DNA from 2 places in the Rhizobium sp. CCGE531 genome. Region 2 is predicted to be linked to the other one. Evidence: predicted binding sites of a transcription regulator. Region 2 holds the regulator's gene; the other holds the start of a gene.
The links. Region 2 encodes LexA, which represses DNA repair genes until DNA is damaged. Its sites were predicted from a motif close to TGTTCNNNNTGTGTTCNG; they were not measured.

Region 1 (15,515 bases), 1.9 Mb from region 2:
TCATCTGCCGAAGCGCCTGAAATGATGGCGCCGGCCTCGCAGGCAAAGCGGATCAGCGCCCCCGTCTTCATCGCCTGCAGCGTGGTGATGCCGCCTTCGTCCGGCGTCTCCTTTTCCGCCGCGAGATCGAGCGCCTGCCCGCCGGCCATGCCGCCGATGCCGGCTGCGCGTGACAGCGCCAGCACGAGCGCCATTTTCCGGTCGGCCGGCAGCTCCGTTTCCGGGGCTGCGATGATGTCGAAGGCATAGGTCAGCAGGCTGTCGCCCGCCAGGATCGCCGTTGCGTAGTCGAAGGCGATGTGCACCGTCGGTTGGCCGCGGCGCAGGTCGTCGTCGTCCATGGCGGGCAGATCGTCGTGGACGAGGGAATAGCAGTGCACGCATTCGAGCGCGGCGCCGACCCTGAGCGCCGCCTCGGCATTGCCGCCGAGAAGCGCTGAGGATTCCATGACGAGGAAGGGCCGCAGCCGCTTGCCGCCGTTCAGCACTCCGTGACGCATCGCACTCAGAAGCCGGACAGGGCGAACGATCTCGTCGTCGAGGCCGTCATCGCCGAGAAGCCGGGTCAGCATGGCTTCGGTTCTGACGGCATTGTCCCTGAGGCGCTGTTCGAATGAGGTATCGGTGCTGTCCATGGCCGCTGTTTGGCATGAGAGGCAGTTGCTGGCAACGAGAATTGTCAACAGCCCAGCGGGGAAACGCGCCGCACTCTGGTCATCGCTCTGTGTAGGCGGTATGACGAGTGCAACAGCAGAGCGTTTCCCGGCTGCACCCAAAGTGTTTCGGGATGGAGCCATCGTGGACGTCAGGCAGTTGGACATATCGACTGATAATGGGGAGGAAGCCGAAGTGCTGCAACGGTCCTCGCGGCTTGCGCGCTTCAAGGCAAGGCCGCTCTGGCAGCGCATCGTTCTCGTCCTGGTCGGCATATCCCTCCTGCCCTATCCCCTCATCCTCCTCTACCTGCTGCCGTTCATCCATCCGGTCTCCACCTTGATGATCGGGGATGCCGCTACCCTTCAGGGATACGATCGTCGCTGGGTGCCGTTGGAAAAAATCGCGCCGGTGCTGGTGAAATCCGTCATGGTCTCCGAGGACGGGCAATTCTGTTACCACGGCGGTGTCGATTGGGGCGAGATGCGGGTGCTGGTCCAGGAAACGCTGCGCGGCAAATCCACACGCGGCGGTAGCACGATCCCGATGCAGACGGTGAAGAACCTGTTTTTATGGAACAGCCGCTCCTTCGTCCGCAAGACGATGGAATTGCCTTTAGCGGTCTCCGCCTCCGCCGTGTGGTCGAAGCGCCGGATGATGGAGATTTATCTTAACGTCGCCGAATGGGGGCCGGGCATATACGGCATCGAAGCGGCGGCGCGCTACCATTTCAAGGTGCCGGCCTCCAAGCTCACGGCACGTCAGGCGGCCCTTCTCGCCGTCTCGCTTCCCAATCCGATCGATCGGGTGGCGAGCAAGCCGGGGCGAGGGCTTGGTCAGCTTGCCTCGCTGATCCAGCGCCGCGCGAGGAATGCCGACGCATACATCAAATGCCTTTATGAGTGAGATCAGAACTTGTCGTTCGATCGGCTTGTTGTCATCTGGCATTCTTGGCCGTGACATATGGGCGGATGACCTGCCACCGACGATCGGACCGTCGGCCCTCCGCGCGTTCGAGGATATGAACCATTTCGAGGAACTCTTCCCCTTCGAGTTCCGATGCTAAAAAGGGAACAAGATCGTGAGCAAGCTGACCCTCTATATCGGCAACAAGAACTATTCCTCCTGGTCGTTTCGGCCGTGGATTGCGCTCGAAGGCTGCGGCATAGCTTTCGAGGAGGTGCTGATCCCCTTCGATTTTCCGGCGGGCAATCCAAACATTCGCGAGGTTTCGCCGACAGGCAAGGTGCCGATGCTGGTGCATGGCGGCTTCAAGGTGTGGGAGTCGCTTGCCATCATCGAGTATGTGGCCGAGCTTTTCCCCGATGCAGGTCTTTTGCCTGAGGATCGGCAGGCCCGCGCGCTGGCGCGATCCTATAGCATGGAGATGCTTTCTGGCTTCAGCGCCTTGCGTAATGCCTGCCCGATGCACATGCGCCGCCCCGTGAGCCCGCTTAGCCTGCCGGAAGGGGTGATGGAAGATGTGGCGCGCATCGAAGCCATCTGGCGCGAGGCGCGTTCCCGCTCCGGCGGTCCCTTCCTGTTCGGGGCGTTCTCGGGAGCCGATGCCATGTTCGCTCCGGTCGTCAGCCGCCTGGAACGGTATGACATTGCCGTCTCCGCCGATACGAAGGACTATATGGCTGTCATGAAAGCCCTGCCTGCCTGGAAGAAATGGGAGGAAGCGGCGCTGAAGGAAACGTGGATCGTGCCGGAGGACGAGGCCTGATCGCTTGATTCGGCGTCGATATCTACGAATCAAGCGCGACGGGCAAAAAATGCCGGAAGGGTCTGGTCAAAGCCCGACAAGCCATGTATAAGCCCGGCCAATTTCCGAAATTGATGCATGTCTGTTTCGGCCGCCTTGCTGGCCGTGGATATGTTTCGTCCGCACATGGAGTAACGAGAATGGCTGTACCGAAGAGAAAAACGAGCCCGTCCAAGCGCGGTATGCGCCGTTCGGCTGATGCGCTGAAGGCTTCGACCTATGTTGAAGACAAGAACTCCGGCGAACTGCGTCGCCCGCACCATATCGACCTGAAGACCGGCATGTATCGTGGTCGCCAGGTTCTGACGCCGAAGGAAAGCGCATAATTTCAGCGCTGCCTTGATGGCATGAATGAAAAGGCTGGCGGTTCGCCGGCCTTTTTTCGTTGTAATCAAAGTAAACCTCCACCTACGGTGGAGGACTGGACGCGTTCTACACGGTAGTTGAGAGACCTCCTGCTTGAACCGCTGGCGTGGCCCAGACTTCGAACAAGGAGGTTTTATGGATGAGCAAACGCTCTCGCATGCGACGTGGGACTGCAAGTATCACGTTGTTTTTGGCAGCAAATACCGAACGAAAAGACTTTACGGGGACGTGCGGCGTGAGTTGGGAGAACTCTTACGTCGGCTGGCACAGCAGAAAGGCTGCCAGATCGAAGAGGGTCATTTGATGCCCGACCATGTGCATATGCTGATATCGATCCCGCCGAAATATTCGGTTGCGCATATTGTTGGCTTTCTGAAGGGCAAGACGGCGCTTTATGTTGCCAACAAATATGCGCGCAAGCGGCGCTACAAGGGTTATCACTTTTGGGCGCGCGGGTATTTCGTATCGACGACGGGCTACAACGAGCAGGTCGTCAGACAATATATCCGTAATCAGGAAAAGGCCGACAAAGCTTCCGACTTTGCCGACCTCTTCAATCGTAGCTACTAAGCGCTAACAAAACCACTTCTAGTGGTTCAAGCGCAGCGTTTCAAACCTCCACCTTTGGTGGAGGTCATGACTTGTGATCGGGGTGGGTGAAAAGGTGCCTGTTTGTGTGCCGAAGCTCTGATACCCCCTCTGTCCCTTTCGGGACATCTCCCCCACAAGGGGGGAGATTGTTGGGAGTGTATCGCTCGCTCTGAGGTGAACTCATAGCTCAGCTTCAGCAGATGCGTTGATGATATGAAGCGAGAAGGTGCTGCGCGTTACCGATCTCCCCCCTTGTGGGGGAGATGTCACGTCAGTGACAGAGGGGGGTAAAAACTCTCCATGAACTCCGGGCGATTTTCCTGCGCCGTCTTATTTTACAAACTATCCAGCTTGCTCTGCATGGCGCGGAGCTGTTCCTTCAGCTCGTCGATATCCTTGGCTTCGGCCTTGCGGCTCTCTTTCGCCTGCGGCTTCATGAAGGGCGAGAACATCTGCATGGCCTGCTGGAACATCTCGGTGTTGCGGCGAACCTGCTCCTCGACCATCTGCATGGGCAGCTGAAGATTCTTGCCGAGCGGCGTTTCGCCGAAGGCGCGATTGATCTGCTCGCGCATCTGCGTCTGCTGCTCCGTGAAGGCGCGCATGGAATGCTCGAGGAAGCTCGGCACGACCATCTGCATCTGATCGCCGTAGTAGCCGATCAACTGCCGGAGGAAGGGAATCGGCAGTAGCGTGTTGCCGGTCTTTGATTCCTGCTCGAAAATGATTTGCGTCAGGACCGAATGCGTAATGTCTTCGCCGCTTTTGGCATCCTGGACAGTGAATTCCTCGCCCTTCTTCACCATCTCCGCCAGGTCGTCCAGCGTCACGTAGGTGCTGGTACCGGTATTGTATAGGCGGCGATTCGCATATTTCTTGATTACGATCTGGCCCTCATTCTTTGCCATTATCAGTCTCCTGGCCCCGTCTGATTGTATGGAAACTCCTCCATTCCCGAGTGTAGACGCAAAAGAAGCTTGGTGACAATCGCTTTGTGCGATGCGGCAAGCCCTTTCCCTTGATCGGATTTCCAGCTGGCAATGACGGCTTCATGAAATCTGTACGCGGGAAATTCTTGCAATTTGACTCCGGCGCAAAGCTTTGACAGTTTCGCCTCATATACACGTTCATTTTCCGAGGAGGCTTCCATGAGCAGTTCATCCATCGTCGTCGCCAGCGCCGCCCGCACCGCGGTCGGCTCCTTCAACGGCGCTTTCGCAACCGTTCCGGCTCATGAGCTCGGTGCGGCCGCCATCAAGGGTGCGCTGGAGCGCGCCGGCGTCGATGCCAGGGAAGTCGATGAGGTGATCCTCGGTCAGGTGCTTCAGGCCGGCGAAGGACAGAACCCGGCCCGCCAGGCCGCGATGAAGGCCGGCATTCCGCAGGAAGCGACCGCCTGGAGCGTCAACCAGCTTTGCGGCTCCGGCCTGCGCGCCGTGGCACTCGGCATGCAGCAGATCGCGACCGGCGATGCGAAGATCATCGTCGCCGGCGGCCAGGAATCCATGTCCATGGCGCCGCATGCCGCCCATCTTCGTGGCGGCACCAAGATGGGCGACATGAAGATGATCGATACCATGATCAAGGATGGCCTGACGGATGCCTTCTACGGCTATCACATGGGCATCACGGCCGAAAACATTGCGCGCCAGTGGCAGCTTTCGCGCGATGAGCAGGATCAGTTCGCCGTTTCCTCCCAAAACAAGGCGGAAGCTGCGCAGAAGGCGGGTCGGTTCAAGGACGAGATCGTTCCTTTCACCATCCAGACCCGCAAGGGCGATATCACGGTCGATGCAGACGAATATATCCGCCACGGCGCGACAATCGACTCGATGGCCAAACTGCGGCCCGCCTTCGATAAGGACGGCACAGTTACTGCGGCAAATGCTTCCGGTCTCAATGATGGCGCGGCTGCCGCCGTGCTGATGACCGAGGCGGAAGCCTCGCGCCGCGGCATTCAGCCGCTCGCCCGCATCGTTTCCTGGGCAACCGCCGGCGTCGATCCGCAGATCATGGGCACCGGGCCGATTCCGGCCTCGCGCAAGGCGCTGGAAAAGGCGGGCTGGTCCGTCGCAGATCTCGATCTCGTCGAAGCCAACGAAGCTTTTGCCGCCCAGGCTTGCGCCGTCAACAAGGACCTCGGCTGGGATACGTCGATCGTCAACGTCAACGGCGGCGCGATCGCCATCGGCCACCCCATCGGCGCCTCCGGTGCCCGCGTCCTCAATACGCTGCTGTTCGAAATGAAGCGCCGCGGCGCCCGCAAGGGGCTCGCCACGCTGTGCATCGGCGGCGGCATGGGTGTCGCCATGTGCTTCGAGGCGCTCTAGAATCAAAGAAATAGAGCATGATGTCGTCCGAAAACCGCTCACACTTTTCGGCATCATGCTCTAGGGCGTCTTGAAAGGAATTTTCCAGAAGAAGTGGTGAAGTGAGCGGGCGACCCGGCCTTCGGGCGTCCCGTCTCCGCAGCAACAAAGGGGAGTGGCACATGAGCAGAGTGGCATTGGTAACCGGAGGCACGCGCGGCATTGGAGCGGCCATTTCGATGGCGCTGCATAATGCGGGTTACAAGGTGGCGGCAACCTATGCCGGCAACGACGAGAAGGCCCGGGCTTTCCACGATGTGACAGGCATCGCCGTCCATAAATGGGATGTGACCGATTACGAAGCCTGCGGCAAGGGCATCGCCAAGATCGAGCACGATCTCGGCCATGTCGAAGTCCTGGTCAACAATGCCGGCATCACCCGCGACGCCATGTTCCACAAGATGACGCCGCAGCAGTGGCACGAGGTCATCAATACCAACCTCACCGGCCTGTTCAACATGACGCACCATGTCTGGCAGGGCATGCGCGATCGCAGCTTCGGCCGCGTCATCAACATCTCCTCGATCAACGGTCAGAAGGGGCAGATGGGGCAGGCGAACTATTCCGCCGCTAAGGCGGGCGATCTAGGCTTTACCAAGGCGCTTGCCCAGGAAGGCGCTGCCAAGAACATAACGGTCAATGCCATTTGCCCCGGCTATATCGGTACGGAAATGGTGCTGGCGGTGCCGGAAAAGGTATTGAACGAGCGCATCATCCCGCAGATTCCGGTGGGGCGCCTGGGCGAGCCCGAGGAAATCGCCCGCATAGCTGTCTTTCTTGCCAGCGACGACGCCGGTTTCATTACAGGATCGACGATATCAGCCAATGGCGGCCAGTTCTTCGTCTAAAGCATTTTCGCTTTTCTTCGAATCGCGAAAGCGCTCTATCTTCTTGTTTTTGCGCATTCCGGACGGAAAATCGCAGCGGCTTTTCTTGGCCGTTCGCATCATGGACAGGATTGCCGGGCCGGCCCGGCAATCATCCCCGGCCTGAATTTGCCTGCTGTCGCTGTCGTGGTTTGAATTCCAGGATGACGGCTTCCAGTGCTTCCCGCCGCTTCTCCTTGTTCCGTGCTCTTGCTGCGCTTCCAAGCGCGTAAAAAGTGGTGCCGATGAGCGCGAGTGCTGCAATGCTTGCGATGATTGCGGCCATGATGCCGTTCCTTTCTCAAAACACTGCGTCCTTCCCGCGACTGAGCGCGCGGGAAGAGGATTTCCTCAGAAATTCTGGCTCTTAAAGCGCGTCGCGATCTTTCAGATTCGCTCCTTGGCTTTAAGCTCTTGATTTTGCGCATGTCGTTATCGCAAAACCGCCACACACTTTTGCGCGACATGCGTTAGCGCCCGGCCCGCGGGCCGGATGGTCGCGACCGACCCGCCGGAACGGCCGGTCGCGAGCAGTCAAGCCTTAGCGGCAACGAGCCTCATAACGATGGCCATAGCGGTCGCGATAGATGCAATAGCCGCGCCGCTCATGGGAGCGTCCGATAAGATTGCCGACGACGCCACCGGCGACAGCGCCGACTGCCGCGCCGCCCCAGCTATGGGTGGCTACGCCGCCGATCAGGGCGCCGGTGCCGGCACCGATGGCAGTCCCTTTTTCCGTTGCGGTGCACGACGCCAAAGCGCCGACAAGGGCGATCGCGACGATGATCTTCTTCATGGTGTTAGCTCCCTGGTGAAGTTTGAACAATGACCCGCGGATCAAATCCGCCCCATCAATAGCAAAATGAGTACAATGACGAGAACAAGCCCGAGACCGCCCGATGGACCGTAGCCCCATGCCCGGCTGTAACCCCAGCTGGGAAGCGCGCCGACCAACAGCAGAATCAGTATGATAAGCAATACCGTACCAAGCATGATATGTCTCCTCCATGTCCATCGCTTGAATAGCACCGGCAATGTCGTTCAATCCGGCACTATGCTTCAGCGGCTCCAGCTCGAATCGGTTCCTTGGTGAATGGGTGGAGTTCCCCAATTCTGCAGATAGAAACTTGCGTCGCTGAAAATTGTTCCGGCTAAGAAATAAAAATGCCTAGACGTCGGCGCCGCCGCGATCAGCCGGATGTTAACGCGACCGCATGATACGCACGGCGAAGGGAGGGTCCGCGATCTGCTCTTATGGTTAAAATATGATTAAAATACAATATGTTGCGGTGAACGAAACGAGAAAAGGGGCGTGTCCGTGATTCGTCGGTGATTCGTTCTGCGTTTGGACTTTGGTTAATATGGAGGCCTTTTTGTACGTCCCGGGCGTGCAAAATGAGCGGAATCCAGCGGAAGGCGGATGTTCGCAGGATGATGCCTTCATGCTCCCGATCGGTTCGCGCGGAATAGGCCGGCGGAGACATTCCGCACCCATGCCGCTTTCCATATTTCGATGCTGTCCTGGCGAAATACAAATATGTAGCCGTGAAATCCGCTTCGCTCCGGCCTCGATTGAGGTGCCGATGCGAACAGCTTATGCGTGTGTTTGCAGATTCATTATATTTGCGCTCGTTAAAAGATTGATCGCAATTACAGATTCGGCTCGAATCGCGGGTTCAACCATTCGGAGTCCTATGGGTTTTGGTCCAGGAAGTGCTAGATATTGTGTGGAACAAAAACAGAATCGGCTGGAATCCGCGATTCGTCGCCGATTCGTTCCGGCTTTGGCCCGAATCTTAATGGAAGGAGCGGCATTCTGGGAAACTGCATCATTTACAAACAATTAACCATAAAAGACGTCGATTTTCGCCGGCTTCGGATTCTCCACTTGACTCCTTTTCTCGTGGAAAAGGCGTGAAAACGAGATTCAGCATTTGGTGGGAATCTTTTCATTTAAATCCACATGTTGTAGTGAACAAAAAAAGAACGACGTCGAGTCAGCGATTCGTCTCCGATTCGTTCTCAAGCTGTTCCGGAATCGCCGGGACTCGCATGAGGTGCAGGATAAATGTAGCTCCTGGTTGAGGCCGCCAATAATGAAATCGATTGTTGTTGCGGTTGTTTTTTCATTCGGGTCTTGCCTTTGTCGCATATGGTCGTCATCTCTTCGTTTCCTCCCAGGGGAACTTGCTGATCGAAAGACGGTGGTTTCTCGCCCATGCACGGACCAATGACACAGACTTCGCAGCCCATGATCCTGAGCGGACGCGGCGTGACCGCGGTGCTCGGACCGACCAATACCGGCAAGACCCATTATGCCATCGAACGCATGGTGGCGCACGGCAGCGGCGTGATCGGCCTGCCGCTGCGGCTGCTTGCCCGCGAGGTCTATACGCGCGTCGTCGAGAAGGTCGGGGCTCAGCATGTCGCGCTTGTCACGGGCGAGGAAAAGATATCGCCGCCCAATGCCCGCTTTTCGGTCTGCACCGTAGAGGCCATGCCGCGCGAGACGCGTGCCTCCTTCGTCGCCATCGACGAGGTTCAGCTCGCAGGCGATCTCGAGCGCGGCCATATCTTCACGGACCGCATCCTGCATCTGCGTGGCCGGGACGAGACGCTGCTATTGGGTGCCGGCACGATGCGGCCCATCCTCGAACAGCTTCTGCCCGGGATCACCGTCCTGGAGCGGCCGCGGCTGTCGCATCTCTTCTATGCCGGGCAGAAGAAGATCACGCGATTGCCGCAGCGCACGGCGATCGTGGCTTTTTCCGCCGACGAGGTCTATGCGATCGCGGAGCTCATCCGGCGCCAGCGCGGTGGCGCCGCCGTCGTTCTCGGCGCGCTGAGCCCGCGGACCCGCAATGCACAGGTGGCGCTCTACCAGGCCGGTGATGTCGAATATCTGGTTGCGACCGATGCGATCGGCATGGGCCTCAATCTCGATGTCGACCATGTCGCCTTCGCCCAGGACCGCAAGTTCGATGGTTATCAGTTCCGCAACCTCAATCCCGCCGAGCTCGGCCAGATCGCCGGCCGCGCCGGCCGCCACCTGAAGGACGGCACCTTCGGGGTGACCGGACAGGTCGATCCTTTCGACGACGAGCTGGTACGCCGGATCGAGGGACACGAATTCGACATGGTGAAAGTGCTGCAATGGCGCAGCAAGACTTTCGATTTTTCCTCAATCGCGGCGTTGCGCGCCAGTTTGGAAGGCTCGCCTCGCGTGCAGGGGTTGACGCGGGCGCTGCCTGCGGTAGACCAGCAGGCATTGGAATATCTGTCACGCGATCTGGAGATAGTCGATCTTGCCAGCAACCCGGCTCGGGTTGAGAAATTATGGGAGGCCTGCGCGCTTCCCGACTATCGGCGCATTACGCCTGCCCAGCACGCCGATCTCATCGCCGCCCTCTTTTCCGACCTGGTGCGCTATGGCACGGTGAAAGAGGAGTTCCTCGCCGAACAGGTGCATCGCGCCGATCGGACGGATGGTGAGATTGACACGCTTTCGGCGCGAATCGCGCAGATAAGGACTTGGACCTATGTGTCGAACCGGCCCGGCTGGCTTGCCGATCCGACACACTGGCAAGAAAAGACGCGGGAAATCGAAGATCGATTGTCTGACGCGTTACATGAGAGGTTGACGAAACGCTTTGTTGATCGCAGGACATCTGTGCTCATGAAGCGCCTGAGAGAGAATGCGATGCTGGAAGCTGAAATCAGTGTGAATGGGGATGTCTTCGTTGAGGGGCATCATGTGGGGCAGTTGACCGGATTCCGGTTCACGCCTATTGCGGGCACCGAGGGGCCGGATGCGAAGGCCGTCCAGACAGCCTCCCAGAAGGCGCTGTCTCTGGAGTTTGAGGCGCGCGCCGCGCGCCTGCATGCGGCTGGCAACAGTGATCTTGCGATCAGCGCCGATGGACTCGTGCGCTGGCTCGGCGATCCCGTGGCGCGTTTGTCGGGGAGCGATCATGTCATGCGTCCGCGCGTCATCCTGCTCGCCGACGAGCAGCTGACGGGCCATGCGCGCGATCATGTCGCCTCGCGCATCGAGCGCTTCGTGAACCATCATATCAGCACGATCCTGAAGCCGCTCGACGATCTCCAGCGCGCAGAGGACCTGCAGGGCCTCGCCAAGGGGCTAGCCTTCCAGCTGGTGGAGAATCTCGGCGTTCTGTTCCGCCGCGACGTCACCGAGGAGGTGAAGTCGCTCGATCAGGATGGGCGCGCCTCCATGCGCCGCTACGGCGTTCGCTTCGGCGCCTATCATATTTTTGTCCCCGCGCTGCTGAAGCCGGCTCCGGCCGAGCTCATCACGCTGCTGTGGGCTCTGAAGAACGATGGCCTGGACAAGCCGGGCTATGGCGACCTGATCCCGGTTCTTGCCGCCGGCCGCACCTCGGTCGTCACCGATCCGAGCTACGAGCGCATGTTCTACAAGCTTGCGGGCTTCCGCTTCCTTGGAAAGCGCGCGGTTCGCATCGACATTCTCGAGCGCCTGGCGGATCTCATCCGTCCGCTCTTGCAGTGGAAGCCCGGCCAGGCTTCGCGCCCCGAAGGCGCTTATGACGGCCGTCGCTTCACCACGACGACAGCGATGCTCTCCATTCTCGGCGCGACGCTCGAGGACATGGAGGAAATCCTCAAGGGTCTCGGCTATCGCGCCGATTCCGTGAAGGCCGAGGAAGCAACCGCTTTCCTTGCTCAGCAGGATGTTGCCGCAGTTCCGGCGCCGCCGGCCGCGGAAACCGCTGCCGAAAAGACTGATGATGACGACGCCGATGCCGTAACCGAAGAGCCGGCTAAGGAAGCAGAGGCCGCTTCCCAGGAAGCGGCAGCGCCCGCCGATGCATCGGCTGAGGCCGCCCCCGTGGCTGTGGAAGCCGCTGCCGTTGCAGAAGCCGATGCCGTTGTGGAAGCCGCTGCCATTGCGGAAGCTGCTGGCGAACCTATCGAGCCGAAGCCGGTCCTGCTCTGGCGGCTGGGTGGCCGTAGCGACAATCAGCAGCGCCAGGGTGGCCGTGGTCATGGTGACCGTCGCGGCCAGCAGGGCGAGGGCCGTGGTCAACAGGGCAATCGCCGTGGTGGTGGCGAGCAGCAGGCCAGCGGTGGTGAAGGCAACCGCGAGGGGCGTGATCGTCGCGATGGCCGTGATAATCGCGGCGGCGGCGACAAGGGACCGCGCGGCAACGGCGAGGGCGGTCGTCCGCAGCAGGGCAACCGTGGCGATCGTCAGGAGCGTGGCGAACGCAACGACCGGAACGATCGCAACAATCGCAACAATCGCGGCGCATCGCAGCCGTTGCGCTTCGAAGCCAAGCCGCCGCGCAAGGAAAAGCCGATCGATCCGGATTCTCCTTTCGCCAAGCTCGCTGCCCTCAAGGAGCAGATGAAGAAATAGGCCATGACGGACGAGAAACAGCCATTTTCCGGTTCGCGCCAGCGCATCGACAAATGGCTGTTTTTTGCCCGCATGGTGAAATCCCGCTCGTTGGCGCAGCTCTACGTTCAGAACGGCAGCGTGCGGGTGAATGGCGAGCGGATCGCGCAGCCGAGTTTCGGCGTCAAGGCCGGCGACCGCATCGAGCTCTCGCTGGAGCGACGGGATGTCGTCCTCGTCGTGCGTGCTCCCGGCGAGCGCAGGGGACCTTTCGAGGAAGCCAAGCTGCTTTATGAGGATCTGACGCCGCCGCCGGATGAGACAAAACGCCTCACCTCTTTCGAGCAGGCGTTGCGTGCGCCGGGGAGCGGAAGACCTACGAAGCGCGATCGCCGTGCAATCGACCGCCTGATCTCCGACGACGATTAGAAAACTCTGCCTGTTCCAGGCTGCTTTCAAGATTGTTTGTCCTTGAAATTGGCTGGCAAAGTCGATACCTCACCATCAACCTGCCGGTAACCAGCCGGGCGGCGCGTTTGCGTATGACGCATTCGTTTGCCCGTTCGGCTCCGCGGGACGGTGCGACGTTCCAGGTTGCGCGTCCGCGGAAGCTAGAGACATTCCTGGAGTACTTCATGACATATGTCGTGACCGATAATTGCGTCCGCTGCAAATATACCGATTGCGTGGAAGTCTGCCCCGTCGACTGCTTCTACGAAGGCGAGAATTTCCTCGTCATCCATCCAGACGAATGCATCGATTGCGGCGTCTGCGAACCGGAATGTCCCGCCGAGGCGATCAAGCCCGATACGGAGCCGGGCCTCGACAAGTGGCTGAAGATCAATACGGAATATGCCGCCATCTGGCCCAACATCACGGTCAAGCGCGACCCGCTGCCGGAAGCCAAGGAGATGGACGGCGAACAGGGGAAGTTCGAGAAGTATTTCTCGACAAACCCAGGAACCGGCGACTGATCGAGGGCCGTGACAGGCCGTCGATAAAGGTGTAGTCGATATCGCAGAAAGCGAATCACTGCCGCTGGGCCGCATGGCGGTCACCGTGGCCTTTTTGGCGCGCGCGCAGCAAATTATTGATTTCCTCAGATTTTTGTGATAGGTTCCTCACACTGATCCACTGCGGCATTTCGCATGCCCAAAACCATCACGAAAGCAAATCACCAATCCGTACGCGGTTTCCTTGACATATCAACGATTTGTGTTGTCGGGTCCCGGATCGCGATGGATGGGTTTCTGTTTGCATAAGTCTGGCTGGACCAGGATGAAGTGACCCGACGGTACATCCGTCTCATCCGGGCCTGACTGACCCGGCCCCCGGGCCCAACCGGGCGCGTAACAGGGAGTTTTTGAAAAGAATGACGACCCAGCAGAAAAAACCTTCAGCAGCACGCCATGGCTTCAAAACTGGTGAAGCGATCGTTTATCCGGCCCACGGTGTCGGCACGATCACTGCGATCGAAGAACAAGAAGTCGCAGGCATGAAGCTCGAGCTGTTCGTAATCGACTTCGAGAAAGACAAGATGCGCCTGAAGGTGCCGGTGTCCAAGGCCATGAGCATCGGCATGCGCAAGCTTTCCGAGACGGATTTCGTCGAGCGGGCACTGAAGGTCGTGCAGGGCAAAGCCCGCGTGAAGCGCACCATGTGGTCGCGTCGCGCCCAGGAATATGATGCCAAGATCAATTCCGGCGATCTGCTCTCCATCGCTGAAGTGGTTCGCGATCTCTATCGCGCCGAGAACCAGCCGGAGCAGTCCTATTCCGAACGTCAGCTCTATGAAGCTGCGCTCGATCGCATGGCGCGCGAAATTGCAGCCGTCAACAAGATGTCGGAAACGGAAGCCGTTCGCCTTGTCGAGATCAATCTCAACAAAGGCCCGAAGCGTGGCAAGGTCGTCGAGGAAGACGATTCCCAGGACGAAGCCGCATAAGGCCAGAGCGCCAATCCTGCTTAAAAAAACCCGGCCATCGTGCCGGGTTTTTTCTTTGGAACCTTTTTGCTTCTGCCGCGTTTAAGCCTCGTGTTAGCGGTCGGTGTGGGTGCACTCCAGTGGGGAGAAGTTTCCGAACGGCCTGTTTTATCGACATTCACGAGGACCGGCCTATGCGTTTTCATTTGAAGCCCCCCGGCGATCTGAGCATGCTTCAATCGTCAGACCCATTCGCTGAGATCGAACAAGACTAGTCATCGATTATCCGGTGAACCGGATATCGGTCTCCAATTTGAATTTCATTCATTGATTTCCATCCGAGCAGCGATGTTCGGAAACGATACTTGCTGCCCTTTTCGTCGACTGCGGCATTACAGACGATTTGAGGCCGAACCTAGGAGATGCGTATGACGAATATGTCTGCAGATCGACGCATGATCAAAGTTGCGATGGCTGCCCCCTATCTCGATCGCGACGAAGAGCATAATCTTGCTATACGCTGGAAGGATCACGATGATCGCGGCGCCCGCAATCAGATAGCAACCGCCCATATGCGCCTCGTCATTTCCATGGCGGGCAAATTTCGCAATTTCGGACTGCCGATGAGCGATCTCGTGCAGGAAGGCTATGTCGGTCTCCTGGAAGCGGCCGCCCGATTCGAGCCGGAACGGGAAGTTCGCTTCTCGACCTATGCAAGCTGGTGGATCCGCGCTTCGATCCAGGATTATATTCTGCGCAATTGGTCGATCGTGCGCGGTGGCACGAGTTCGGCGCAGAAGGCGTTGTTCTTCAATCTTCGCCGCCTGCGCGCCAAGCTCGCCCGCAGCAATTCAGGCGTTACCGTCCAGTCCATCCATGAGGAAATCGCGGTTGCGCTCGGCGTCAGCCTTGCCGACGTGCAGACGATGGATGCGCGCCTTTCCAGCAGCGATACGTCCCTGCAGGCGCCCTCGATATCGGGCGATTCCGAAAGCGCGGAGCGGATCGATTTTCTCATCAGCAACGAGCCGCTTCCGGACGAGCAGGTTTCCGACATGATCGACGGTGAACGCCGTCGCATATGGCTTGCCTCGGCGCTGAAGCACCTCAACGAACGCGAGATGAAGATCATCCAGGCACGCCGCCTCGTCGAGGATGGAGCGACGCTCGAGGAACTCGGCGCCGATCTCGGAATTTCCAAGGAGCGCGTGCGTCAGATCGAAAGCCGCGCGATGGACAAGCTCCGCAACGCGCTGGTGGATGCGGATCCCCGCATGGCGACCTATGCCTGAGAAGGGTCTTCTTCCGGCCGAGAGACGATAGACCGATTGCTATTCCGAAATAATCTTGACCTTGTCGCCCGGTGCAATCGTCGCCCCGGTCGGTAGGGCGTTGATCAGTTTGAACAGGTCGAGCTTGCGGTCGGTGCCCATCATGCGGGCGGCGAGCGTCGTGATCGTGTCGCCGGGCTTGACGGTGACGACGCGGACCCTGAGCGGCTTCAGCGAGGCGGCTTCGTCCGGCGTCATATGCCGGAAACTCGACCGTAGCACGTCCGCCGTCTGGTTGAGCTGAGCGATGTTCCCCTTCGGTACGG
Region 2 (15,515 bases):
CGTCGCCGTCGAAGCGGGGAGAGCGCTGATCCTCGATCGGCAGGCTGTCATCGCCGCCGCGGACGAAGCCGGCATTTTCGTTTGTGGCATCGATCGTGGCTTGAGCGCGGAGGGCTTCATGTGAGCGGTGCGCCTTTGAAACTTGCCGTCGTTGCCGGCGAGGTTTCCGGCGATCTGCTGGGGGGCGATCTCGTTGCATCCCTGAAGAGTCGTTACGACGGCCCCGTCGAGCTGATGGGCGTCGGCGGCGAGGCATTGGAAGCGCAGGGCTTGCGCTCGCTCTTCGACTATTCCGAATTGTCGATCATGGGCTTCATCCAGGTCATCAAGCGTCTGCCGAAGCTGCTTGCCCGCATCCGGCAGACGGCCGAAGCCATCATTGCCGCAAAGCCTGACGTGCTTCTCATCATCGATAGCCCTGATTTCACCCATCGCGTCGCGAAGAGGGTGCGCAAGGCTCTGCCTGATCTTCCGATCGTCAATTATGTTTGCCCCAGCGTCTGGGCGTGGAAGGAATATCGCGCGCAGAAGATGCTCGCCTATGTCGACCATGTACTGGCCGTGTTGCCGTTCGAACCCGCCGCGATGCAGCGCCTGGGCGGTCCGGCCACGACCTATGTCGGCCATCGGCTGACGGTGGATGCCAACCTGCTGGAGGCGCGTCGCCGGCGCGCTTTGCGCAGCACGACTGCCGCCGATGCTAAGATGACAGTCCTTCTTCTCCCGGGATCGCGCGCTTCGGAAATCCGCCAACTTCTTCCAGTTTTTGAGCGGGCTACCGAAGAGCTTAGTCGGCGAAATGACGATGTCCGCTATCTGCTGCCGACGGTGCCGAAGCAAGAAGCCCTCGTGCGTTTGCTTCTCGAAAATTGGAGCGTCAAACCGGAAATCCTCGTCGGTCAGGAGGCGAAATGGGAGGCTTTTGGACAGGCTGATACCGCCATGGCCGCATCAGGCACCGTGATCTTGGAGTTGAGCCTTGCTGGCATTCCCGTGGTTTCGGCCTATAAGACGGAGTGGCTGGCCAGGTTCGTGATGTCGCGCATCAAGGTATGGTCGGCGGCCCTGCCGAACCTGATTGCCGACTACGCCGTGGTGCCGGAACTCATCAACGATGTTTTGCGGCCCGGCCTGCTGGCTCGTTACATGGAGCGCCTGTCGAACGATACTCCCGAGCGCGCCGCGATGCTTGTGGGCTACGATCTCGTCTGGCACCGAATGCAAACGGAGGAGCCGCCGGGCGACAAGGCGGCGGCGATTCTCCTGGATGTTTTGTCCCATAAAAAAACCGGTCATCTCTGACCGGTTTTTTGTTTCAATTCCGAAGCTTAGCGCTTGGAAACAGGCACATATTCGCGCAGCGGTGCGCCGGTATAGAGCTGGCGCGGACGGCCGATGCGCTGATGCGGATCCTCGATCATTTCGTTCCACTGAGCGATCCAGCCGACGGTGCGGGCGAGAGCGAACAGAACGGTGAACATGGTCGTGGGGAAGCCGAGAGCCTTCAGCGTGATGCCGGAGTAGAAGTCGACGTTCGGATAGAGCTTCTTCTCGATGAAATATTCATCCGTCAGAGCGATGCGTTCGAGCTCGATTGCGATGTCGAGCAGCGGATCGTCCTTGATGCCGAGTTCGCCGAGAACCTCATGCGCCGTCTTCTGCATGATCTTGGCGCGCGGATCGTAGTTCTTGTAAACGCGGTGACCGAAGCCCATCAGGCGGAACGGATCGTTCTTGTCCTTGGCGCGGGCGATGTACTCCGGAATGCGGTCGACGGAGCCGATCTCGCTGAGCATGTTCAGTGCTGCTTCGTTGGCGCCGCCGTGCGCCGGACCCCAGAGGCAGGCGATGCCCGCTGCAATACAGGCGAACGGATTGGCGCCGGAAGAGCCTGCCAGGCGAACCGTCGAGGTCGAAGCGTTCTGCTCATGGTCGGCATGCAGGATGAAGATGCGGTCCATGGCGCGGGCGAGCACCGGATTGACGACATAATCTTCGCACGGAACGGCAAAGCACATGCGCAGGAAGTTCGACGCATAGTCGAGATCGTTCTTCGGATAAACGAAAGGCTGGCCGATATGGTACTTGTAGGCCATGGCGGCGAGCGTCGGCATCTTGGCGATCATGCGCAGGCTTGCGACCATGCGCTGATGCGGATCGGTGATGTCGGTCGAGTCGTGATAGAAGGCGGAGAGCGCGCCGACGCAGCCGCACATGACGGCCATCGGATGCGCGTCGCGGCGGAAGCCGGTGAAGAAGCGCGACATCTGCTCGTGCACCATCGTGTGGTGGGTCACGCGATAGTCGAAGTCCTTCTTCTGCGCTGTCGTCGGCAGCTCGCCGTAGAGAAGAAGGTAGCATACTTCCAGGAAATCGCCGTGTTCGGCCAGCTGATCGATTGGATAGCCGCGATGCAGCAGAACGCCTTCGTCGCCATCGATATAAGTGATGCTGGACTCGCACGATGCGGTCGAGGTGAAGCCAGGATCGTAAGTAAACGTGGAGGTGTTCTTATAAAGGGCACCAATATCAATGACACTCGGGCCGATGGTTCCGGTCTTGACCGGCAGGTCGACCGTCTTTTCACCCCAAGTTAGTTTCGCGCTTTGTTCCGTCATGCTGATCCTCCAAGATTTGGCGGGATTGACGCCATAAAAAGCGCCAAAAGGTTAAGCGACTACCGACTAGCTATATGATCCAGAGCCTAATGCCAAGTTATCCTAGTGCCGAATTGTGCATTGCAGTATCAACTTTTGGGCACTGCAGCAGCGTCACTGATCGTGCCGCGTCGGGAAACCGGCTCAATTTGGTCTCTCTCATGACGATTTCGGTTGAAATCACCAGATAGTGACGGCAAAAATCGCGCAAAAGCTGTGGTTTTACGCGGGGGCGGCGGCGGGTGCCTAATTTGGAGGCAGCGGAGCAGCGGGAAGATGGTCGGGATGTCGCTGCGCCTCCGCAGCTTCGTCCTGCTGTTGCGACGATTGTGCTCCGCGCCAAGGCACCGCAAGGGGAGCGGACGCAGGATCTGGCGCCGCTGACATCGCGCTTCCTTTTGATCGCGGGCCGCATTCGAGGCAGTATTGCCCGGCTGGTCGAAGAGGAGGCTTCACATGGCCGGGCCGTCCTTTTCGCGCCGATCTATATGGGTCTCGGTGCGATCTTCTGGTTTGAAGCTGGCAGCGATCCGCCGCCGCAAGCCGTGCTTGCGGGCCTGTTTGTCTTTGCCGCTAGCTTCGCGCTCCGGCGAGAAGCGGGGAGGCTGTTTCGCCACCTTCTTTTCGCCGGCATGCTAATTTGTCTCGGTATGACACTGGCTCAATGGGAAAGCTGGCGGGCTTCCACTGTCATGCTCGACTCTGCGGTGACGACGACCGTCACCGGCAGGATCGAGCGACGCGAATCCTATGACAATGGAGGCTGGCGCTATGTCGTCCGGGTCGAGGCAACGGAAAAGCCCACAATTCGCCGTTCGCCGGAACGGATCACGATCTTCGTCCGCAAGCAGGTGGAGCCGTTTAACCTCGGTGATCGGATGCAGGGCAGGGCGCGTCTGACACCGCCGGCAGGACCGGCACTGCCAGGCCTCAACGATTTCGCCTTCAGCTCCTATTTCAATGGCATCGGTGCGAACGGTTTCGCCTACGGCACCCCGACCCGATTGTCCCCGTCTGGTGATAATCTCGCGGAGCCGCTGCTGGATAAGGCCGATATCTGGCTTGCTGGCCTGCGCAACAGCATTGGCGACCGGATCAGGGAAACCTTGCCGGGAGATACGGGCGCCTTTGCCGCAGCGCTCGTCACCGATGAGCGACGTGCGATCTCCAAGGATACGACCGAGTCGCTGCGAATTGCCGGTCTCACCCATATCATTGCAATTTCAGGGCTGAACATGGCGCTGTCGGCCGGCATCTTCTATATCGGCCTGCGCTATCTGTTCAGTTTGTTTCCGGGAGTTGCGCAGGCCTGGCCGACCAAGAAGTTCGCGGCCTTCGGCGCGCTTTTGACGGTAACGGCCTATTACCTTATTTCCGGCTTCGGCGTATCCGCCGAGCGCGCTTTCATCATGATGGCGATCATGCTGGTGGCCGTGCTTTTCGATCGGCCGTCGCTCAGCCTTCGCAATGTCGCCCTATCCGCCATCGTCATCCTCGTTCTGTCGCCGTCGCAGGTGCTTGGTCCAAGCTTTCAGATGTCCTATGCAGCGACGCTGGCGCTGGTGTCGGGCTATTCGCTATGGAAACGACGGCGGCATCGCGAAAACATTCTCTCGCGGATCCGTCTGCTAAGCCCGCTGCTGTTTGTCTCGCGCTTCTTCGGCGGCGTGTTGTCGACCTCGTTCATCGGCGGCGCATCGACGGCCATCTTCTCGATCGAGCATTTTCATCGGCTGGCGACATATGGTCTCGCCGCCAACCTCGCAGCCATGCCGGTCGTCTCCTTCATCGTCATGCCCTTTGGCATGGTGGCAATGCTGCTCATGCCCTTCGGCTTGGACGGGCCGTTTTGGAAAGTCACCGGAGAGGGACTGGAACTCGTCATCCTGATCGCCAAAACCGTGGCTGGCTGGGGAGGCGACATCACCTTCGGCCGCCAGCCAGCCTGGCTGCTGCCGATCTTCATTGCCGGCTTCCTGATCATGACCATGCTGCGGACCCGGCTTCGCCATTTGGGCCTGCTGTTGCTGCTCTCATCCACCGGCGTGGCGGCATTCGGCTCCGGCGTGCCGAAGCCGGATCTGATGATTTCCGAGGATGGTGTCCTGGTTGCGCTGCGGCAGGACGATATACTCGCCACAAATCGCGAAAGGCCGCAGGCTTTCATTTTCGAACAATGGCGGAAGGCACTGGTCGCAACCGAACATCAGCCGCCCACCATTCTCCCTGGCGATAGCCGGCTTCCGCAGATCAACAAGACGACCGATCGCCATCGCCGGTTAAGCGGGGAAGAGCAGAATGCTGTGCGCAAGGCAATGGAAGAAGCGCTCGACAGGACGATGCAGGGAAGCTTCGCCTGTCAGAAAGGCGCATGGTGCGTGGCGATGCTTGATAACGGCGCCATGTTGGTCACCATCGAAAATGCCGCCTATCTGCCGCCGGCTTGCGATACTGCAAACATCGTCGTGACGCCGATCCGGCTGCGGCTTGATCATTGCCGTTCCGGCGCAATGCTCATAACGGGCGCAACACTGCGAAGAACCGGCTCTCTTGAAATGACCCTCGGCGCCGATACGCCGATCATTTCCGCAGCATTCGAAAACCCTCGACGACCATGGACACGGCATCGAACTTACGATTGGCGCGCAGACAAGTCCGGCACGCCGATCGCGCCACAATCACCGGTCAGTGATAGCGCCGAATAAGGCCGACGAGCTTGCCTTGGACCTTGACGCGGTCCGGCCCGAAGATACGGGTTTCATAGGCGGGATTGGCGGCTTCCAGCGCGATGGAGGCGCCCTTGCGGCGGAAGCGCTTCAGCGTTGCCTCTTCGTCGTCGACGAGCGCAACGACGATATCGCCGGGATTGGCCGTCGTCGAATTGCGGATGATGACTGTGTCGCCATCGAAAATTCCGGCGTCGATCATCGAATCGCCCCTGACCTCGAGCGCATAATGCTCGCCGGAGCCGAGCATATCGGCGGGAACGGTAATGTCATGCGTATTGTTCTGAATGGCGGAAATCGGAACGCCGGCAGCGATGCGCCCCATGACCGGTACCGATACGGAACTATTGTGGTCGTCGTTCGCAACCTTTGCCGGGGCGGGCGGCGCGACCGGCTGAGGTTTGCCGAGGCTGCCCTCGATAACGCTCGGCGAAAAGCCGCGACGCGGCTGCAGGCTTGAATTATAGGCCTCCGGCAGCTTGATGACTTCGAGCGCCCGCGCCCTGTTCGGCAGGCGGCGGATGAAGCCGCGTTCCTCGAGCGCCGTGATCAGACGGTGAATGCCGGATTTGGATGCCAGATCCAGTGCGTCCTTCATCTCGTCGAAAGATGGCGGGACTCCCGACTCCTTCATCCGCTCGTGAATGAAGAGAAGCAGTTCCTGCTGCTTGCGCGTCAACATCGTCTTGGAACCCCAAATCAAGAAAAACCGTGAAACAAATCCAGAACGGACACTATATGTTCCATATGTGTTCCGCAAGTGCTTAAATTTCGGTAAAGCCTTGCCGGGCGGATCAAATAATTGCCGCCATCGAATGGATCGCCTGAAAACCCTTGAGAGTTATATCCGCGCTAATCCATCGATAAATATGAGAAATGCCGCTCTGTTCGTTTCGTGAACGCTTCAGGCCCATCTCCGGATCTTGATGTGCGGATGAAGACGACGATCCGCCGCATAAGCCGGCTACAGTTGAGAATCAGTGCGGTCCAGTTGCCAGGGTTGCGTCCGGTTTCCATTGTCGCGCGCCTTCACGGCTTGGTTTTCGTCTTGAATTCAGCTTTGTATGGGCGCAAATCTGCTTTTGCAGGCAAACAGGGGGAACCATGACTTTGTCGCCGCATCCGCTGGATCATCTCGTGCTGCCGACCGTCAACATCGCATTGGCGCGCGAACGGCTGGGCAAGCTCGGCTTCACGGTGGCGCCGGACGCCCGCCATCCGTTCGGCACCGAAAATGCCTGCGTCTTCCTTGCCGACAAGACCTATCTCGAACCTTTGGGCGTGGCATCCCAGGAGCAATGCGAGACGAGTATTGCCGACGGCAATGTCTTCGTTGCGCGTGACCAGGCCTATCGCTTCCGCGTCGCCGAGGATGGATTTTCGGCCGTGGTTTTCGGTACGGACGATGCCGTCGGCGATGACGAGCGTTTCAAGGTGGCGGCGATCTCGGCCGGACGCATGCTGGATTTCTCCCGGCAGATGAAGATGCCGGACGGAACGGAAACCACGGCCGGTTTTCGCCTCGCATTTGCGGCCGATCTGCGCGCGCCGGATTTCCTGGCCTTCTGCTGCCAGCGCATCAATCCGCTGCCGACCGACCGCGGCGTGCTCGAGCGTCACGAAAACGGCGTGACCGGCATCGCACGAGTGGCGCTTTCCGCGCTGAAACCAGCGGCGTATCGCACCTTTTTCGAAGAGATCGTTGGCGGTCCGCGAGTCATCAAGCACTCCTTCGGCCTGACGATCAAGGCTGCCAATGCCGATGTCGAACTTTTGACGCCGGAAGGAATGGAAGCATTCTACGATTTGCCGGTTCACACCAGCGATCCCGGGCTGAGGGCACGCGCAATCCTTTTCAAGACGCGCGATCTTTCCGTGACATCGTCGCATTTCACTGCTAACGGCGTCACTTACACGCGTAAGAACAATCGTATACTGGCAAGGCTGGCGCCCGGACAGGGCGCATTATTCGCCTTCGAGGAGATAGCATGAGCACGAATTCCGAAGTCACCGTCGGCGAGGGTGCCTCCAAGGTCCTCTTTTCCAATGCCGCCAAGCTGTCGCTGATTGCCGGCCCCTGTCAGATGGAGAGCCGTGACCATGCTTTCATGGTCGCCGGAGTCCTGAAGGAGCTCTGCGGTAAGCTCGGCATCGGCCTTGTCTACAAGTCCTCCTATGACAAGGCGAACCGGACCTCTCTGTCAGGCAAGCGTGGCATCGGCTTGGAAAAGTCCATGGAAGTCTTTGCCGACCTCAAGAGGGAATATGGCTTTCCGGTTTTGACCGACATTCACACGGAGGAGCAGTGCGCCATCGTCGCCAAGACGGTCGATATCCTGCAGATCCCGGCTTTCCTGTCGCGCCAGACCGATCTTTTGGTTGCCGCCGCCCAGACCGGCCGTGTTGTCAACGTCAAGAAGGGTCAATTCCTCGCGCCCTGGGATATGAAGAACGTGCTTGCCAAGCTCAATGAGAGCGGCAATCCGAATATTCTTCTGTGCGAGCGGGGCGCCTCCTTCGGCTACAATACGCTGGTTTCGGATATGCGCTCGCTGCCGATCATGGCGGCTATGGGCGCGCCTGTCATCTTCGATGCGACCCATTCCGTGCAGCAGCCCGGCGGGCAGGGCGGCTCCACCGGCGGCGACCGCCGATTCGTCGAGACGCTGGCGCGCGCCGCTGTCGCTGTCGGCGTTGCAGGTGTTTTTGTCGAGACGCATGAGGACCCGGATAACGCGCCCTCGGACGGCCCGAACATGGTCTATCTGAAGGATATGCCGCGGCTTCTGGAAAAGCTGCTGGCCTTTGACGCCGTGGCCAAGGCCTAAGAAATATCAGGCATTCAACAGGCTGACATGATTTTGCTTTACGCGGCCTGCAGGAGTGCCAAATCGGCGCGCGGATCGGCATTGAAATTTCCGTGCCTTCGACTAAGACGATTTAAATCGATTTATAAACCAGCGAGCAGGAAGCTATCATGACCGCAATCACCGACATTATCGCCCGCGAGATTCTCGACAGCCGTGGCAATCCGACCGTCGAAGTCGATGTCTACCTCGAAGACGGCAGCATGGGCCGCGCGGCGGTTCCGTCGGGCGCGTCGACCGGCGCGCATGAGGCCGTCGAGCTTCGCGATGGCGGCAAGCGCTACCATGGCAAGGGCGTCGAGAAGGCCGTCGAAGCCGTCAACTCGGAAATCTTCGATGCGATCGGCGGCATGGACGCCGAAAACCAGATCCAGCTCGACAACATCATGATCGAACTCGACGGCACGCCGAACAAGTCGCGCCTTGGCGCCAACGCCATCCTCGGCGTCTCGCTTGCGGTCGCCAAGGCTGCCGCCCAAAGCGCCAACCTGCCGCTCTACCGCTATGTCGGCGGCGCTCATGCCCGCCTCCTGCCGGTTCCGATGATGAACATCATCAACGGCGGCGCCCATGCCGATAACCCGATCGACTTTCAGGAATTCATGATCCTGCCGGTCGGCGCGGAATCCATCCGCGACGCCGTGCGCATGGGCTCGGAAATCTTCCACGTCCTCAAGAAGGAACTGGCATCGCAGGGCCACAACACCAACGTCGGTGACGAAGGCGGCTTTGCACCGGGCCTCTCCAGCGCCCCGGCAGCCCTCGACTTTATCATGAAGTCCATCGAAAAGGCTGGCTACAAGCCGGGCGAAGAAATCGCCCTCGGCCTCGATTGCGCCTCGACCGAATTCTTCAAGGACGGCAAGTACGTGCTCGAAGGCGAGGGCCGCACGCTGGAATCCGGCGCGATGGCCGAATACCTGGCCGAACTGGCCGCCAAGTACCCGATCGTTTCGATCGAAGACGGCATGGCCGAAGACGACTGGGAAGGCTGGAAGACGCTGACCGACCTGATCGGCAAGAAGACCCAGCTCGTCGGCGACGACCTGTTCGTCACCAACTCCGCCCGCCTGCGCGACGGTATCCGCATGGGCGTTGCCAATTCGATCCTCGTCAAGGTCAACCAGATCGGCTCGCTGACCGAAACCCTCGATGCTGTCGAGACCGCGCACAAGGCCAACTACACGGCCGTCATGTCGCACCGCTCGGGCGAAACGGAAGACTCCACGATCGCCGATCTCGCCGTTGCCACCAACTGCGGCCAGATCAAGACCGGCTCGCTGTCGCGTTCCGACCGTCTCGCCAAGTACAACCAGCTCATCCGCATCGAAGAAGCGCTCGGCCCGCAGGCAAAGTATGCCGGCCGTTCCATCCTGCGCGGCTGATGCCTGATCAGCGGGATCCGCTTGGATCCGCGACGAGAGTATTCGCTGAAATTAAACCGCGCCTTCGGGTGCGGTTTTTTGTTGGGCCGCGCAGTTAGAGTCAACGGACGGTTAATCTCTGCCGGTTACATTAGCTCTAGGTGTTTGATTTGATGTGATCTTGTCCGAAGCGGCATTGGCTTTGGAGCGGGATTGCTTAAAGCCAGAGCGTTCGAGCGAGTATGTGGACAAAGTATCATAAGAAGAGAAAGTTCGGGCGTTTCATCCTTCCCGCCATCACCATCGCCTTTGTGAGCTATTTCGGTTATCATTGCATCCATGGCGACTACGGCCTGAAGGCGACCGAAGTATTCGAGCAGCGTCGCATCGACCGCGCCAAGGAACTGGCAGATCTCGTCGGCAGGCGCGAGCACCTTGAAAAGGAGGTCACGCTCTTGAGCGACGGCTCCTTGGACAAGGACATGCTCGATCAATATGCGCGCTATCAGTTGACCTATTCCAAGGCGAACGAAATCGTCATCTTCAACAAATAGCCGCAATTAACCGAATTCAGGTTAATCGACTTTTTGTAAGTTATATCAACAATTTGCGAAGAATATGAGCCATGCAATTATAGCATTGCTGTGGCGAACAATCTTGCCTATGTTACGCCTCACCATAAAACGAGGCTACTCACACAGGGAGGGTTGAATGGCGCCGCGAAAAAACGCGACCGTTTCCAGCCGTAAGACAGCATCAAGGCCCGCCAAGGAAACCAATGGCGGCCCGATCGCAGAATTCGATCGTGATGCGGAGCTCAAGGCTTATCGTGAGATGCTCCTGATCCGCCGCTTCGAGGAGAAGGCCGGCCAGCTTTACGGCATGGGCTTCATCGGCGGCTTCTGTCACCTTTATATCGGCCAGGAAGCTGTCGTCGTCGGCATGCAGCTGGCGCTGAAGGATGGCGACCAGGTCATTACCGGCTATCGCGACCACGGCCATATGCTGGCAACCGGCATGAGCGCGCGCGGCGTCATGGCCGAGCTCACCGGACGCCAGGGCGGCTATTCCCGAGGGAAGGGCGGCTCGATGCACATGTTCTCCAAGGAGAAGAATTTTTACGGCGGCCACGGCATCGTCGGTGCCCAGGTGTCGCTCGGCACCGGTCTCGGCTTTGCCAACTGGTATCGCGGCAATGACAATGTCAGCGTTGCCTATTTCGGTGACGGCGCCGCCAACCAGGGCCAGGTCTACGAAAGCTTTAACATGGCGCAGCTCTGGAAGCTGCCTGTCATTTTCGTGATCGAAAACAACCGTTACGCCATGGGCACGTCGACGGCGCGCGCCACGGCGCAGGCCGATTTCTCCAAGCGCGGCGCATCCTTCGGCATTCCCGGCATCCAGGTGGACGGCATGGACGTACGCGCCGTCAAGGCCGCGGCTGACGAAGCCGTCGCGCATTGCCGCTCCGGCAAGGGCCCGATCATCCTGGAAATGCTGACCTATCGTTATCGTGGTCACTCCATGTCCGACCCGGCCAAGTACCGTTCTAAGGACGAAGTGCAGAAGATGCGCTCCGAGCACGACCCGATCGAGCAGGTCCGTATTCGCCTTCTCGAAAAGGGCTGGGCGAGCGAAGACGATCTGAAGGATATCGACAAGAATGTCCGCGACATCGTCGCAGACAGCGCCGATTTCGCCCAGAACGATCCGGAGCCGGACGCATCCGAGCTCTACACCGACATTCTGCTCTAAATCGGGGAGGGACGATCCATGCCCATCGATATTCTCATGCCCGCCCTTTCTCCGACGATGGAAGAGGGTACCCTTTCGAAATGGCTCAAGAAGGAAGGCGACAAGGTCGCTTCCGGTGATGTCATTGCCGAAATCGAAACCGACAAGGCCACCATGGAAGTGGAAGCCGTTGACGAAGGCATCATTGGCAAGCTGCTGGTCGACGCCGGCACCGAAGGCGTCAAGGTGAACGCCAAGATCGCCATCCTGCTGCAGGACGGCGAATCCGCTGACGCCATTTCTTCCGAAAAGGCGGCACCCGTTGCCGAGCCTGCTAAGGCCGAGGTCCCCGCAGCCGCTCCGGCGCCCGCAGTAGCACCGGTTCCGGCCCAGCCGAAGGTTGCCGCAGCAGCCGATCCGGAAATTCCGGCCGGCACGGAAATGGTATCGATGACGGTGCGTGAAGCACTGCGCGATGCAATGGCCGAAGAAATGCGCGCCAGCCCGGACGTCTTCGTCATGGGTGAAGAAGTCGCAGAATACCAGGGCGCCTATAAGGTGACCCAGGGTCTGCTGCAGGAATTCGGCGCCCGCCGCGTCATCGACACCCCGATCACCGAGCATGGTTTTGCCGGTATCGGCGTTGGTGCCGCGATGGCTGGCCTTCGCCCGATCGTCGAGTTCATGACCTTCAACTTCGCCATGCAGGCGATCGACCAGATCATCAACTCCGCCGCCAAGACGCTCTATATGTCCGGCGGCCAGATGGGCGCTCCGATCGTCTTCCGCGGCCCGAACGGCGCGGCAGCCCGCGTCGGCGCTCAGCACAGCCAGGACTATGCGGCCTGGTACAGCCACATTCCGGGGCTCAAGGTCGTCATGCCTTACACGGCAGCCGACGCCAAGGGCCTGCTCAAGGCTGCCATCCGCGATCCGAACCCGGTCATCTTCCTTGAAAACGAAATCCTCTACGGCCAGCACTTCGATGTGCCGAAGCTGGATAATTTCGTTGTGCCGATCGGTAAGGCCCGCATCCATCGTCCGGGCAAGGACGTAACGGTCGTCTCCTTCGGCATCGGCATGACCTATGCCACCAAGGCCGTCGCCGAGCTGGAAGCCCAGGGCATCGATGTCGAACTCATCGACCTGCGCACCATCCGCCCGATGGATCTTCCGACGATCATCGAATCGGTCAAGAAGACCGGCCGCCTGGTCACCGTCGAGGAAGGCTATCCGCAGTCCTCCGTCGGCACGGAGATCGCCACCCGCGTCATGCAGCAGGCCTTCGATTATCTCGATGCGCCGATCCTGACGATCGCCGGCAAGGACGTACCCATGCCTTACGCCGCCAACCTCGAAAAGCTGGCGCTTCCAAACGTCGCTGAAGTGGTCGATGCGGTGAAAGCCGTTTGCTACAAATAAGGGGAGGGCTCATCGATGCCTATCAACATCACCATGCCTGCCCTCTCGCCGACCATGGAAGAGGGCAACCTCGCCAAGTGGCTCGTCAAGGAAGGCGACAAGATCAAGTCCGGCGACGTGCTCGCCGAGATCGAGACTGACAAGGCAACGATGGAAGTCGAGGCCGTCGATGAAGGCACCGTCGCCAAGATCGTCGTTCCTGCCGGCACCGAAGGCGTGAAGGTCAATGCCCTGATCGCCGTCCTCGCCGCCGATGGCGAGGATGTCGCGGCCGCAGCTTCCGGCGCTGGCGCTGCTCCGGCTGCAAAGGAAGCACCGAAGGCCGAAGCAGCTCCGGCGGCAGCATCTGCTGCAGCCCCCGCTCCGGCAAGCGTTTCGGCCCCTGCCGCAAACGCTCCGGCACCTGCTGCATCGGCTCCGGCAGCAAACGACGGTCATCGTACCTTCGCTTCGCCGCTCGCTCGGCGCCTCGCCAAGGAAGCCGGCATCGATGTGACCGCGGTTTCCGGCTCCGGCCCGCATGGCCGTGTGGTCAAGAAGGATATCGAAGCTGCGGTTTCCGGCGGCACCGCCAAGGTTGCTCCATCAACTGCGCCAGCTGCACAGCCGGCCGCTGCCGCTCCGGCCGCAGCACCTAAGGGCATGTCCGAGGATGCCGTCCTCAAGCTGTTCGAGCAAGGTTCCTACGAGCTCGTGCCGCATGACGGCATGCGCAAGACGATCGCCAAGCGCCTGCAGGAATCCAAGCAGACGATCCCGCACTTCTACGTCTCGGTCGATTGCGAACTCGACGCGCTGCTGGCGCTCCGCACGCAGCTCAACGATTCCGCTCCGAAGTCGAAGGACGGCGTGCCGGCCTACAAGCTCTCGGTCAACGACATGGTCATCAAGGCACTGGCTCTCGCGCTGCGCGACGTTCCGGATGCCAACGTCTCCTGGACCGACAGCAACATGGTCAAGCACAAGCATGCCGATGTCGGCGTTGCCGTTTCCATTCCGGGCGGCCTGATCACCCCGATCATCCGCAGCGCCGAGCAGAAGACGCTCTCGACCATCTCTAACGAGATGAAGGACTACGGCAAGCGCGCCAAGGAGCGCAAGCTGAAGCCCGAGGAGTATCAGGGCGGCACCACGGCCGTGTCGAACATGGGCATGATGGGCGTCAAGAACTTCGCCGCCGTCGTCAACCCGCCGCATGCGACCATCCTGGCCGTCGGTGCGGGCGAACAGCGCGTGGTCGTCAAGAAGGGCGAGATGGCGATTGCCACCGTGATGACCGTCACGCTGTCGACCGACCATCGTGCCGTCGACGGTGCACTCGGCGCCGAGCTCCTGGCAGCCTTCAAGGGCTACATCGAAAACCCGATGGGGATGCTCGTCTGAGCTTAGAGCCGGATGATTTTAGGTCTATTCGACCTAAAATCTGAATCCGCTCTAGAAACAAATAGGTAGAGCGTGATGTCGTCCGAAAACCGCTTACACTTTTCGGCATCACGCTCTGGTCGCGACACGGAGGCATGAATGACCAAGACTGTTCTGTGTTACGGCGACTCGCTGACATGGGGCTACAGCGCCGAGACGATCGGCCGTCATGCCTATGAAGATCGGTGGCCGAGCGTGCTGCAAAAGGCGCTCGGCAGCCAGGTGCGCGTCATTCCGGAAGGATTGAATGGTCGTACTACTGCTTTCGACGATCACCTCGCCGATTGCGATCGCAACGGCGCACGGATACTGCCGACGATCCTGCAGACCCACAATCCGCTCGATCTCGTAATCCTCATGCTCGGCACCAACGACATGAAGCCGGTCGTTGCCGGCTCGGCCTTTGCTGCGCTGCAGGGCATCAGCCGGTTGGTCCAGCTCGTGCGTAATCACGCCTGGGGGTTCGACTACGAGGCGCCCGATATCCTCATCGTCGCCCCGCCGGCAATCTCCGAGACGGCCAATCCGGCTTTTGCGGCGAGCTATCTCGGCGCGGTCAAGGAATCGACCAAGCTGCCGACGCTCTACAGCGATCTGGCCGACGAGCTCGGCTGCGGCTTCTTCGATGCCAATACGGTCGCCGTCACCACGCCGCTCGATGGCGTTCATCTCGATGCAGAAAACACCCGGGCGCTCGGTCGCGGCCTCGAGCCGATCGTGCGGATGATGCTCGGTCTCTGACACATTCAAGGCGCCGGCTCCGATCCGCCGCCACCAATAAGGCAGGAAACACATGGCTGAGAATTACGACGTCATTATCATCGGCTCCGGTCCGGGCGGTTATGTCGCCGCCGTGCGCGCCGGCCAGCTTGGCCTGAAGACAGCGATCGTCGAGCGCGAGCACCTGGGTGGCATCTGCCTTAACTGGGGCTGCATCCCCACGAAGGCGCTGCTTCGCTCGGCCGAAATTCTCGATCATTCCAACCACCTGAAGGATTACGGCCTCGTTCTCGAAGGCAAGGTGAGCGCGGATGTGAAGGCCGTCGTTGCCCGCTCGCGCGGCGTTTCCGCCCGCCTCAACGCCGGCGTCGGCTTCCTGATGAAGAAGAACAAAATCGACGTCATCTGGGGCGAAGCCAAGATCACCAAGCCGGGTGAGATCGTCGTCAGCAAGTCGACCAAGCCCGTCGTCGAACCGCAGCATCCGGTGCCGAAGAACGTCAAGGGCGAGGGCACTTACAACGCCAAGCACATCATCGTCGCGACCGGCGCCCGCCCGCGCGCGCTGCCCGGCATCGAGCCGGACGGCAAGCTGATCTGGAC

Region 1: CCGE531_RS18870 (helicase-related protein) is a predicted target of LexA. The motif match lies at 8,586-8,603, and genes of this name have one in related genera.

What each region holds. Positions count from the first base shown of each region.
Region 1 covers NZ_CP032684.1:3,878,948-3,894,462, reverse strand. Annotated here, with positions in the region: gene CCGE531_RS18925 (polyprenyl synthetase family protein) at 1-635, opposite strand, end outside; gene mtgA (monofunctional biosynthetic peptidoglycan transglycosylase) at 799-1,560, shown strand; gene CCGE531_RS18915 (glutathione S-transferase family protein) at 1,736-2,383, shown strand; gene rpmF (50S ribosomal protein L32) at 2,563-2,748, shown strand; gene tnpA (IS200/IS605 family transposase) at 2,924-3,358, shown strand; gene phaR (polyhydroxyalkanoate synthesis repressor PhaR) at 3,715-4,287, opposite strand; gene CCGE531_RS18895 (hypothetical protein) at 4,290-4,544, opposite strand; gene CCGE531_RS18890 (acetyl-CoA C-acetyltransferase) at 4,528-5,709, shown strand; gene phbB (acetoacetyl-CoA reductase) at 5,871-6,596, shown strand; gene CCGE531_RS34305 (hypothetical protein) at 6,727-6,900, opposite strand; gene CCGE531_RS18880 (YMGG-like glycine zipper-containing protein) at 7,156-7,410, opposite strand; gene CCGE531_RS18875 (DUF3309 family protein) at 7,452-7,607, opposite strand; gene CCGE531_RS18870 (helicase-related protein) at 8,845-12,015, shown strand; gene CCGE531_RS18865 (RNA-binding S4 domain-containing protein) at 12,019-12,423, shown strand; gene fdxA (ferredoxin FdxA) at 12,630-12,968, shown strand; gene CCGE531_RS18855 (CarD family transcriptional regulator) at 13,367-13,939, shown strand; gene CCGE531_RS18850 (RNA polymerase factor sigma-32) at 14,347-15,210, shown strand; gene CCGE531_RS18845 (M48 family metalloprotease) at 15,250-15,515, opposite strand, start outside.
Region 2 covers NZ_CP032684.1:1,929,107-1,944,621, forward strand. Annotated here, with positions in the region: gene CCGE531_RS09395 (LpxI family protein) at 1-124, shown strand, start outside; gene lpxB (lipid-A-disaccharide synthase) at 121-1,302, shown strand; gene gltA (citrate synthase) at 1,329-2,618, opposite strand; gene CCGE531_RS09410 (ComEC/Rec2 family competence protein) at 2,909-5,362, shown strand; gene lexA (transcriptional repressor LexA) at 5,343-6,065, opposite strand; gene CCGE531_RS09420 (VOC family protein) at 6,488-7,375, shown strand; gene kdsA (3-deoxy-8-phosphooctulonate synthase) at 7,372-8,211, shown strand; gene eno (phosphopyruvate hydratase) at 8,361-9,635, shown strand; gene CCGE531_RS09435 (septum formation initiator family protein) at 9,857-10,168, shown strand; gene pdhA (pyruvate dehydrogenase (acetyl-transferring) E1 component subunit alpha) at 10,326-11,369, shown strand; gene CCGE531_RS09445 (pyruvate dehydrogenase complex E1 component subunit beta) at 11,388-12,770, shown strand; gene CCGE531_RS09450 (pyruvate dehydrogenase complex dihydrolipoamide acetyltransferase) at 12,786-14,153, shown strand; gene CCGE531_RS09455 (SGNH/GDSL hydrolase family protein) at 14,292-14,933, shown strand; gene lpdA (dihydrolipoyl dehydrogenase) at 14,986-15,515, shown strand, end outside.